Regions from separate parts of the Streptomyces sp. P5F9 genome, predicted to be linked through region 2. Evidence: riboswitches for the same ligand, from Rfam matches in the RefSeq annotation. Region 2 holds a riboswitch; the other holds the start of a gene.
What was found. A riboswitch is a leader RNA that binds a small molecule or an ion and turns the genes downstream of it on or off. The one in region 2 is predicted to bind cobalamin.

Region 1 (4,339 bases), on a different contig from region 2:
ACCCGGAGTCGGCGAAAACAACGGAAGTGCGGGACGAAGACGAGGGGCCGTACCGCTCTCCACATGCGATCGCCGTGTGACGTCACACGAGCAGGACGAACATCACGGCCATCCCCAACGCCATCGCGGCATGGCACGCCGGGGACAGGGCCCCGTCCGGGCTCACTGCCTCCAACGCGGCCCCGCCCTCCCACTGTTCACGTTCTGCGGCTGCGCCTCTTTCCCTGGTCCGGTCGAGAGCACGGGTCAGCCAGGACAGGCCAAGGCCCCCGAGAACCACCGCGAGCAGCACCGCCGTAACTCGCGGCCCTGTCCCGGTCAGACTCATGGCGGCCAGACCGGAACCGCCCGACATGTCCATTCCCGCCATGTCATGCGCACCGGCCGCGTCGGTGTGGCCGGACATGGCGCCGGAGGACGCCATCGCCGCCACCATCCAGGCCATGGCACCCATCATCAACCCGTGCGGCAGGGCGGCGAGTACCGCGCGGCTCCAGGTACGGTCACCGGTCCGGAAGGGAGCCGCCGCCAGGAACCACAACCCGCCCCCCGAGAACAGCGCCACCTGTGGAAACGCCGATATGTCCATGCCCCACGGCCAGGCCATCGCGATCATCAGCACCCCCATCGCCGCATGCCACGCGTGATCCGCCCGCTCGGCCAAGCCCGTGGCAGGCAGAACCATTCGCCACACCGCGTACAGGACTGGCACCGCAAACATCAGGCTCAGAATCCAGCGCAGTCCGCTCGCGGCGATCACGAAACCCCCAACTCCGGGAGGCCGTAAGGCATCCCTGATCCGAATCCGATTCACGACGGGTCGCATCAGCAGGGGAGGGGCCAAGAGCGCGGTCGCCGACCTGCCGGATGGACGCAACAGGAGTCGGGGCGGCGCGGGAGTGAGTTCCCAAGGTGCCGTGTGAGTGCGGTCACTTGGGCGTCGGGCCGCGAGCGCATCACGAAGCGGACCACGGCCGACCGCATGTACGAGCTACATGTACGAGCTATGCGACGGCTTGATGAACGGGCGGGAGGTGTGGGCCAGTTGAGGGCGCCGGCCCGACTGCGGCGCGGGCTGCCGGCGACGCCTCAGATCATGGGTTCCGGCGGAAGCGAGGAGTCGAGCAGCGCCGCCATGCCGGGATCGGTCAGCCGGTAGCGGACGACGCGGCCGTCCTTGTCGGCGGTGACGGTGCCCGAGGCCCGGAGCAGGCGCAGGATCTGCGAGACGGACGTGTCGCTGATGCCGGTGGCCAGCGCCAGATCCGATACGGCGATGGGCCCGGCCCGGTGCACGGCCAGCAGCACGGACAGCCTGTTCGGCTCGCCCAGCAGGGAGAAACGGGCGGCCCACTCGTTGACGCGGGCCGCGTCGCCGATGCCCTCGATGGCCTCGCAGACGGTGTGCTCATCGATCGCACGGCGATGCGCGCGACCCTCCGGAACCAGATGCATGCACCCATCCTCACTCCTGCCCCCATGTGAGGTGCAACACCTGCGCAATTGCGCAGACTTGTGGATGACCGGGGGCGCACCTAGCCTGATCCGGCCGTGGTGTTCGGGAAGACCGGTGCACCGTGTCCGATCAGGGTCGGGTACGGGAGTCCGGAGCGGCCCTCGCCACTGTGATCGGGAAGTCTCCGCACCATCCCCGCTCCCACCTGGGACCGGGCGGCCACGGGGCGCATATCGCGTCCGGGAAGGCCGGGCGGCGAGACGTTCGACCCGTCAGCCAGGAGACCGGCCACGGCACCGTACGACGACCCCGTCCACGAGGTGCTGGAGAGGCTGCCCCGAACATGTCCCTGCCCGAAAACCCCGCCCCGCCGTCCTCCGCCACCGGGACACCGGCCGCGCGGCCACTGCGCTGGGAGCGCCGGGACTGGCTGCGCACCGGCGCGCTGCTCGCCGTCATCGCGGCCCTGCACGTCGTGGCCTTCATGATCCTGATCGCCATGGTCGCCCCGAACCACTACACCGTCGGCCATCAGGTCTTCGGCGTGGGACTCGGCATCACCGCCTACACCCTCGGCATGCGGCACGCCTTCGACGCCGACCACATCGCGGCGATCGACAACACCACCCGCAAGCTCATGGCGGACGGCAAGCGTCCGGTGTCGGTCGGTTTCTGGTTCGCGCTGGGCCACTCGTCGATCGTGGTCGTCCTGGCCGCGCTGATCGCGGCCGGTGCCAAGGTGACCGGCGCCCTGCTCAACGAGGACTCCGACGCCCATGCGACGCTCGGCCTGATCAGCACCACTGTCTCCGGCAGCTTCCTCTACCTGATCGCGGCCCTCAACCTGGTCGCCCTCACCGGGATCTACCGGGTCTTCAAGGCCATGCGCGCCGGCCAGTTCGACGAGCACGAGCTGGAGAAGCACCTCGCCAACCGGGGCTTCATGAACCGCGTCCTGGGCCGTCTGACGAGGTCCATCACCCGGCCCGGCCAGATGTACCCCGTCGGCGTCCTGTTCGGTCTGGGCTTCGACACCGCCACCGAGGTCGCCCTGATGGTCATGGCCGGCTCCGGTGCCGCCGCCGGCCTGCCCTGGTACGCGATCCTGTGCCTGCCCCTGCTGTTCGCGGCGGGCATGAGCCTGTTCGACACCCTCGACGGCTGCTTCATGAACTTCGCCTACCACTGGGCGTTCTCCAACCCGGTCCGCAAGGTCTACTACAACCTCACCATCACCGGCCTGTCCATCGCCGTCGCCTTCATCATCGGCACCATCGAACTCGTCAGCGTCCTGCACGACAACCTCGGCCTCCAGGACGGCATCACCGGCTGGATCTCCGGCATCGACCTCGACAACGTCGGCTACATCATCGTCGGCCTCTTCGTCGTCGTATGGGCCTGCGCCATCGCCTACTGGCGCCTGGCCGACGTCGAACACCGCTGGAACGCGAAGACCGCCAACGCGGACTGACGCCTCGGTCGCGGGGCCGTCGCAGGCCCCGCATCCGACTGGTAAGGAGGACACAGGGTTGACCAGGCAGTACGTGGACGGTGATGCGCATGGGCGGGCAAGGGGAGAGATCCTCGGGCCGCACGGCCGCACCGGCGGACGTGAGCGCGTCCCCAGCGGTACGAAGCTTGCGCGCGGCGGTGTTCGCCGCGTACTGGGAGTGATTCGGGTTGCCCTACCGGTGGAGACCTGCTGGCAGGGCAGTTCCGTGGCCTTCGGCCTGTGCCGTACGACGGGACTGGGGAGGGGTTTCGAAGTCGCCAACCGCCTTGGCACGGACGACGGTTGTCCCGAGCGGGGTGTCCACCACCAGGCAGAGGAGAAAGGGGTATCGCTCCGACGGCGCCGGCATCGAGGCCCTCTCCAACAGGAGTCGGACGGAATTCCCTTTGAGTTCCGGCCTGTTGTCGTGGCCTGGGTCACATGCTGTGGATTGAGTGTGGTGGGCTATGGGTTTGCTCACCCGCACATGACAGTGGGTGCCCTGGTGCCAGGATGAGGCGCCATGAGGCCAGGGTGGTGTTCTCGCGCGATGCGGGCCGCGGTGTTCGCGGCCGTCTGTGTGGTGCTCGCTTCCCTGGGTCACGTCATGATGTCCGGGGACTACGTGCCCGCGTGGGCACTGGCCACCGGACTGGTCGTCACCGGCGTCCCGGGCTGGTGCCTGGCGGATCGTGAACGTGGGCTCCCGCTCATCGTGACGGTCGTGGTCGCCGCCCAGACGGTGCTGCATTCGGCGTTCTTGCTCGCCCAGCCGGCGTCCGGTGATCCGGTCTCCCCGAACACCACCATGAACATGGCCTCGATGCAGACGGGCTCCATGCACATGGCCAACTCGTCGGCCGGTGGTACGTCGTCGACCGGCATGCTCGTCGCCCACCTGCTGGCCGCGCTGCTGTGCGGGCTCTGGCTGGCCCACGGCGAGAAAGCCGCGTTCCGTATCCTGCGCGCTCTGGCCGGGCGACTGGCGGCTCCGCTACGACTGCTGCTCGCCCTGCCCGCGCCCACCGACCGCCCGCGCATCCGCAGGAGCCACCTCTACCCGGACCGGGCCCCGCGCCTTCTCCTCCTCGTCCACGCGATCACCTCCCGGGGGCCGCCCGCTCGGACCGCTGCCGTCTGAAGGCAGCCGGCATCCCGAGGCCGCCCATGAGGTGTGCCCCGGGCCACGGCCGTACGTCCGCGCAAGCGCCGTAGGGCCGTCTCACCCCACTCACCGGACCGCCCGCGATCTCGCGTGCCCAGGTCCGGATCACGGATGACTGAGAAGGACTCCAGGTGATCACTCCTGCCCTGCCCGCTTCGTGCGGCACAGGCGAGAAGAAGTCGGCAGCTCTCGACGAGGCGATCACCGCGTGGGCGCTCGCGGCCCG
Region 2 (4,339 bases):
GTGAACGCGGCCCGCGCGAAGGCGACGGTCGGCGAGATCTCCGACGCGCTGGAGAAGGTGTACGGGCGGCACGCGAGCCAGATCCGTACGATCGCCGGTGTGTACCGCACCGAAGCCGGCGACTCCCCGTCCGTAGAACGCACCCGTGCCCTCGTGGCCGAGTTCGAGGAGTCCGAGGGACGCCGCCCGCGCATCCTGGTCGCCAAGATGGGCCAGGACGGCCACGACCGCGGCCAGAAGGTGATCGCCACCGCCTTCGCCGACCTCGGCTTCGACGTCGACGTCGGCCCGCTGTTCCAGACCCCCGGCGAGGTGGCCCGCCAGGCCGTGGAGGCCGACGTACACATCGTCGGAGTGTCGTCCCTCGCCGCCGGACACCTCACCCTCGTACCGGCGTTGAAGGAGTCCCTCGCCGAGGAGGGCCGCGAGGACATCATGATCGTGGTAGGCGGGGTGATCCCACCGCAGGACGTACCCACCCTCCTGGAGATGGGCGCGGCGGCCGTGTTCCCGCCCGGGACGGTGATCCCGGACGCGGCCCACGACCTGGTGCGGCGACTGGCCGCCGACCTCGGGCACACCCTGTGATCGAGGTCGACACCTATGTGAAGGGCGTACTAGACGGCAAGCGGGCCCTGGTGGCCCGCGCCATCACCCTCGTCGAGTCGACCAAGCCCCAACACCGGGTCATGGCCCAGGAGTTGCTGACCGAACTCCTCCCGCACAGCGGCCAGGCCCGGCGCATCGGCATCAGCGGCGTACCGGGCGTGGGCAAGTCGACGTTCATCGACGCCTTCGGCACCCTCCTCACCTCCCTCGGCTTCCGGGTCGCGGTGCTGGCGGTCGACCCGTCCTCCACACGGACGGGCGGCTCGATCCTCGGCGACAAGACCCGCATGGAACGCCTCTCCGTAGACCCGGCCGCCTTCGTCCGCCCCTCCCCCACCGCCGGCACCCTCGGCGGCGTCGCGAAGGCGACCCGCGAGTCCATCGTGGTGATGGAGGCGGCGGGCTACGACGTCGTCCTCGTCGAGACGGTAGGCGTAGGCCAGTCGGAAACCGCGGTCGCCAACATGGTCGACTCCTTCCTGCTGTTGACCCTGGCCCGCACCGGCGACCAACTACAGGGCATCAAGAAGGGCGTCCTGGAACTGGCGGACGTCATCGCCGTCAACAAGGCGGACGGCCCGCATGAGCGCGATGCGAAGAGCGCGGCACGGGAGTTGGCGGGCGCGCTCCGCCTGATGCACCCCGCCGACGCGGCCTGGACCCCACCTGTACTGAGCTGCAGCGCGCGCGAGGGCACCGGCCTGGACACGGTCTGGGAGCGCCTGGAACAACACCGTTCGCTGCTGGAGTCCACCGGCCGCCTGGCTGCGAAGCGCAGCGAGCAGCAGGTGGACTGGACGTGGACGATGGTCCGAGACGAACTCTTGGGGAGGCTGCGCTCCGATCCGGCAGTACGTGCTCTCGGCCCAGTGCTCGAACAGCAGGTCAGGGACGGCGAGTTGACAGCAACGCTGGCCGCAGAACAAATCCTGCGCGCATTCGGCACCCCGCCCAACTGAACCGACCTGCTTTTAGGGGCGCGGGGCTGTATCGATTTGCGGCTCCGCCGCGTGGGCGCGACCAGCCCCCACCGGGCCGGCACCCAAAAATCGACGCATCCGACCCCTACCCCGTAGGCTGGCCCGCGCAGCTGGTTCGCCCCGTCAGCCAGACGGACGCGTCGCAAGAGGGAACCCGGTGAAATTCCGGGACTGCCCCGCAGCGGTAAGCAGGAACGACCGCCGTCATACGCACTGGGCCCACACAGGACCTGGGAAGCGACGGCCAGTAGGTGTCCTCCGGTTCAAAAAGAGGACGTGCCCGCAAGTCCGAAGACCTGCCACCTGCCCGCACGCGAAGCATTCGCGCGCGGAATCCCGGTGACCTCGTGGGCAGGTCGGCGTACACACGGGCGGTCACCATCCCCCGGTCTACGAACCTTCGCGCCCACGTCCCGCCACCGGGATCCAGGGAGATATCTCGCGAAGGAGATTTCCGTGACACCGAAGTCCGCAGCCGCGGCAGCACGGGCAACCGTCTACGGCTACCCCCGCCAGGGCAGGGGCCGAGAACTCAAGAAGGCCATCGAGGGCTACTGGAAGGGCCGCGTCGACGCCGACGCCCTCCGGACCACCGCCGCCGAACTGCGCCGCGCGAACTGGCGGCAACTGGCGGACGCCGGCATCCACGAAGTACCGACCGGCGACTTCTCGTACTACGACCACGTCCTGGACACCAGCGTCATGGTCGGCGCGATCCCCGAACGGCACCGCGCCGCCGTCGAACTCGACGCGCTGGACGGGTACTTCGCGATGGCACGCGGCACGCAGGACGTGGCACCGCTGGAGATGACGAAGTGGTTCGACACCAACTACCACTACCTCGTGCCCGAGTTGGGCCCGGACACCGTCTTCACCACCGACTCCACCAAGCAGGTGACGGAGTTGAAGGAGGCCCTCGCCCTGGGCCTGACCGCCCGCCCGGTGCTCGTCGGCCCGGTCACCTACCTCCTGCTCGCCAAGCCCGCGCCCGGGGTGTCCGCGGACTTCGATCCGCTGACCCTCCTGGACCGGCTGCTGCCCGTGTACGCCGAGGTCCTCGCCGACCTGCGCGCGGCGGGCGCGGAGTGGGTGCAACTCGACGAACCCGCCCTCGTCCAGGACCGCGCCCCGGCCGAACTGAGCGCCACCGCCCGCACCTACCGCGCCCTCGGCGCCCTCACCGACCGGCCGAAGCTCCTGGTCGCCTCCTACTTCGACCGGCTCGGCGACGCGCTGCCGGTCCTCGCGAAGGCGCCCGTGGAGGGCCTCGCACTCGACTTCACCGAGTCCGCCGCCGCCAACCTGGACGCCCTCGCCGCCGTGGGCGGACTCCCCGGCAAGCGGCTGATCGCAGGGGTCGTCAACGGCCGCAACGTCTGGGTCGACGACCTCACCAAGTCCCTTGCCACACTGGGCACGTTGCTCGGTCTTGCCGACCGGGTCGACGTCGCCGCCTCCTGCTCCCTGCTCCACGTGCCGCTCGACGCCGCCGCCGAGCGGGACATCGAGCCGCAGATCCTGCGCTGGCTCGCGTTCGCGCGGCAGAAGACCGGCGAGATCGTCACGCTCGCCAAGGGCCTGGCCCAGGGCACCGACACGATCGCCGCCGAACTCGCCGCCAACCGCGCCGACCTGGCCTCCCGCGCCGGTTCGGCACTCACCAGCGACCCCGCCGTACGGGCCAGGGCCGCCGCGGTCACGGACGCCGACGCCCGCCGCTCCCAGCCGTACGACGAACGGACCGCGGCGCAGCGCGCGCGTCTCGGGCTGCCGCCGCTGCCGACGACCACGATCGGGTCGTTCCCGCAGACCGCCGAACTGCGTACCGCGCGGGCCGACTTGAGGGCGCGGCGGATCGACACGGCCGGTTACGAGGAGCGCGTCAAGGCGGAGATCGGCGAGGTCATCTCCTTCCAGGAGAAGACCGGTCTCGACGTCCTCGTGCACGGCGAACCCGAACGCAACGACATGGTCCAGTACTTCGCCGAGCAGCTCACCGGCTGTCTCGCCACGCAGCACGGCTGGGTCCAGTCGTACGGCACCCGTTACGTCCGCCCGCCGATCCTGGCCGGCGACATCTCCCGCCCCGAACCGATGACGGTGCGCTGGACGACGTACGCCCAGTCCCTCACCTCACGTCCGGTCAAGGGCATGCTCACCGGGCCGGTCACCATGCTCGCCTGGTCCTTCGTCCGCGACGACCAGCCGCTCGGCGACACCGCCCGGCAGGTCGCCCTCGCCCTGCGCGAGGAGGTCAACGACCTTGAGGCGGCCGGGACTTCGGTCATCCAGGTCGACGAACCCGCGCTGCGCGAGACCCTGCCGCTGCGCGCGGCGGACCGGGAGGCGTATCTCGCCTGGGCCACGGAGGCGTTCCGGCTGACCACCGCCGGCGTCCGTCCGGAGACGCAGGTCCACACGCACATGTGCTACGCCGAGTTCGGCGACATCGTGCAGGCCATCGACGACCTCGACGCGGACGTCATCAGCCTGGAGGCGGCCCGCTCGCACATGCGGGTCGCGCGAGAGCTGGCTGAGCACGGCTATCCGCGCGAGGCGGGACCGGGTGTCTACGACATCCACTCCCCGCGCGTGCCGAGCACGGCCGAGGCAGCGGGCTTGCTGCGCAAGGGACTTGAGGCCATCCCGGCGGAGCGGCTGTGGGTCAACCCGGACTGCGGGCTGAAGACCCGCGGCTGGCCCGAGACCCGCGCGTCCCTGGAGAACCTGGTCGCCGCGGCCCGCACGGT

Region 1: another riboswitch for cobalamin. It lies ahead of nicT (Nickel transporter NicT); the one in region 2 lies ahead of metE (5-methyltetrahydropteroyltriglutamate--homocysteine S-methyltransferase).

The regions. Positions count from the first base shown of each region.
Region 1 is NZ_JBXVPZ010000287.1:8,259-12,597, reverse strand. It holds gene AC31A1_RS34155 (DUF5134 domain-containing protein) at 83-760, opposite strand; gene AC31A1_RS34150 (ArsR/SmtB family transcription factor) at 1,090-1,455, opposite strand; cobalamin riboswitch at 1,536-1,763, shown strand; gene nicT (Nickel transporter NicT) at 1,800-2,927, shown strand; gene AC31A1_RS34140 (hypothetical protein) at 3,472-4,089, shown strand; gene AC31A1_RS34135 (sigma-70 family RNA polymerase sigma factor) at 4,245-4,339, shown strand, end outside.
Region 2 is NZ_JBXVPZ010000050.1:10,786-15,124, reverse strand. It holds gene scpA (methylmalonyl-CoA mutase) at 1-588, shown strand, start outside; gene meaB (methylmalonyl Co-A mutase-associated GTPase MeaB) at 585-1,568, shown strand; cobalamin riboswitch at 1,684-1,907, shown strand; gene metE (5-methyltetrahydropteroyltriglutamate--homocysteine S-methyltransferase) at 2,046-4,339, shown strand, end outside.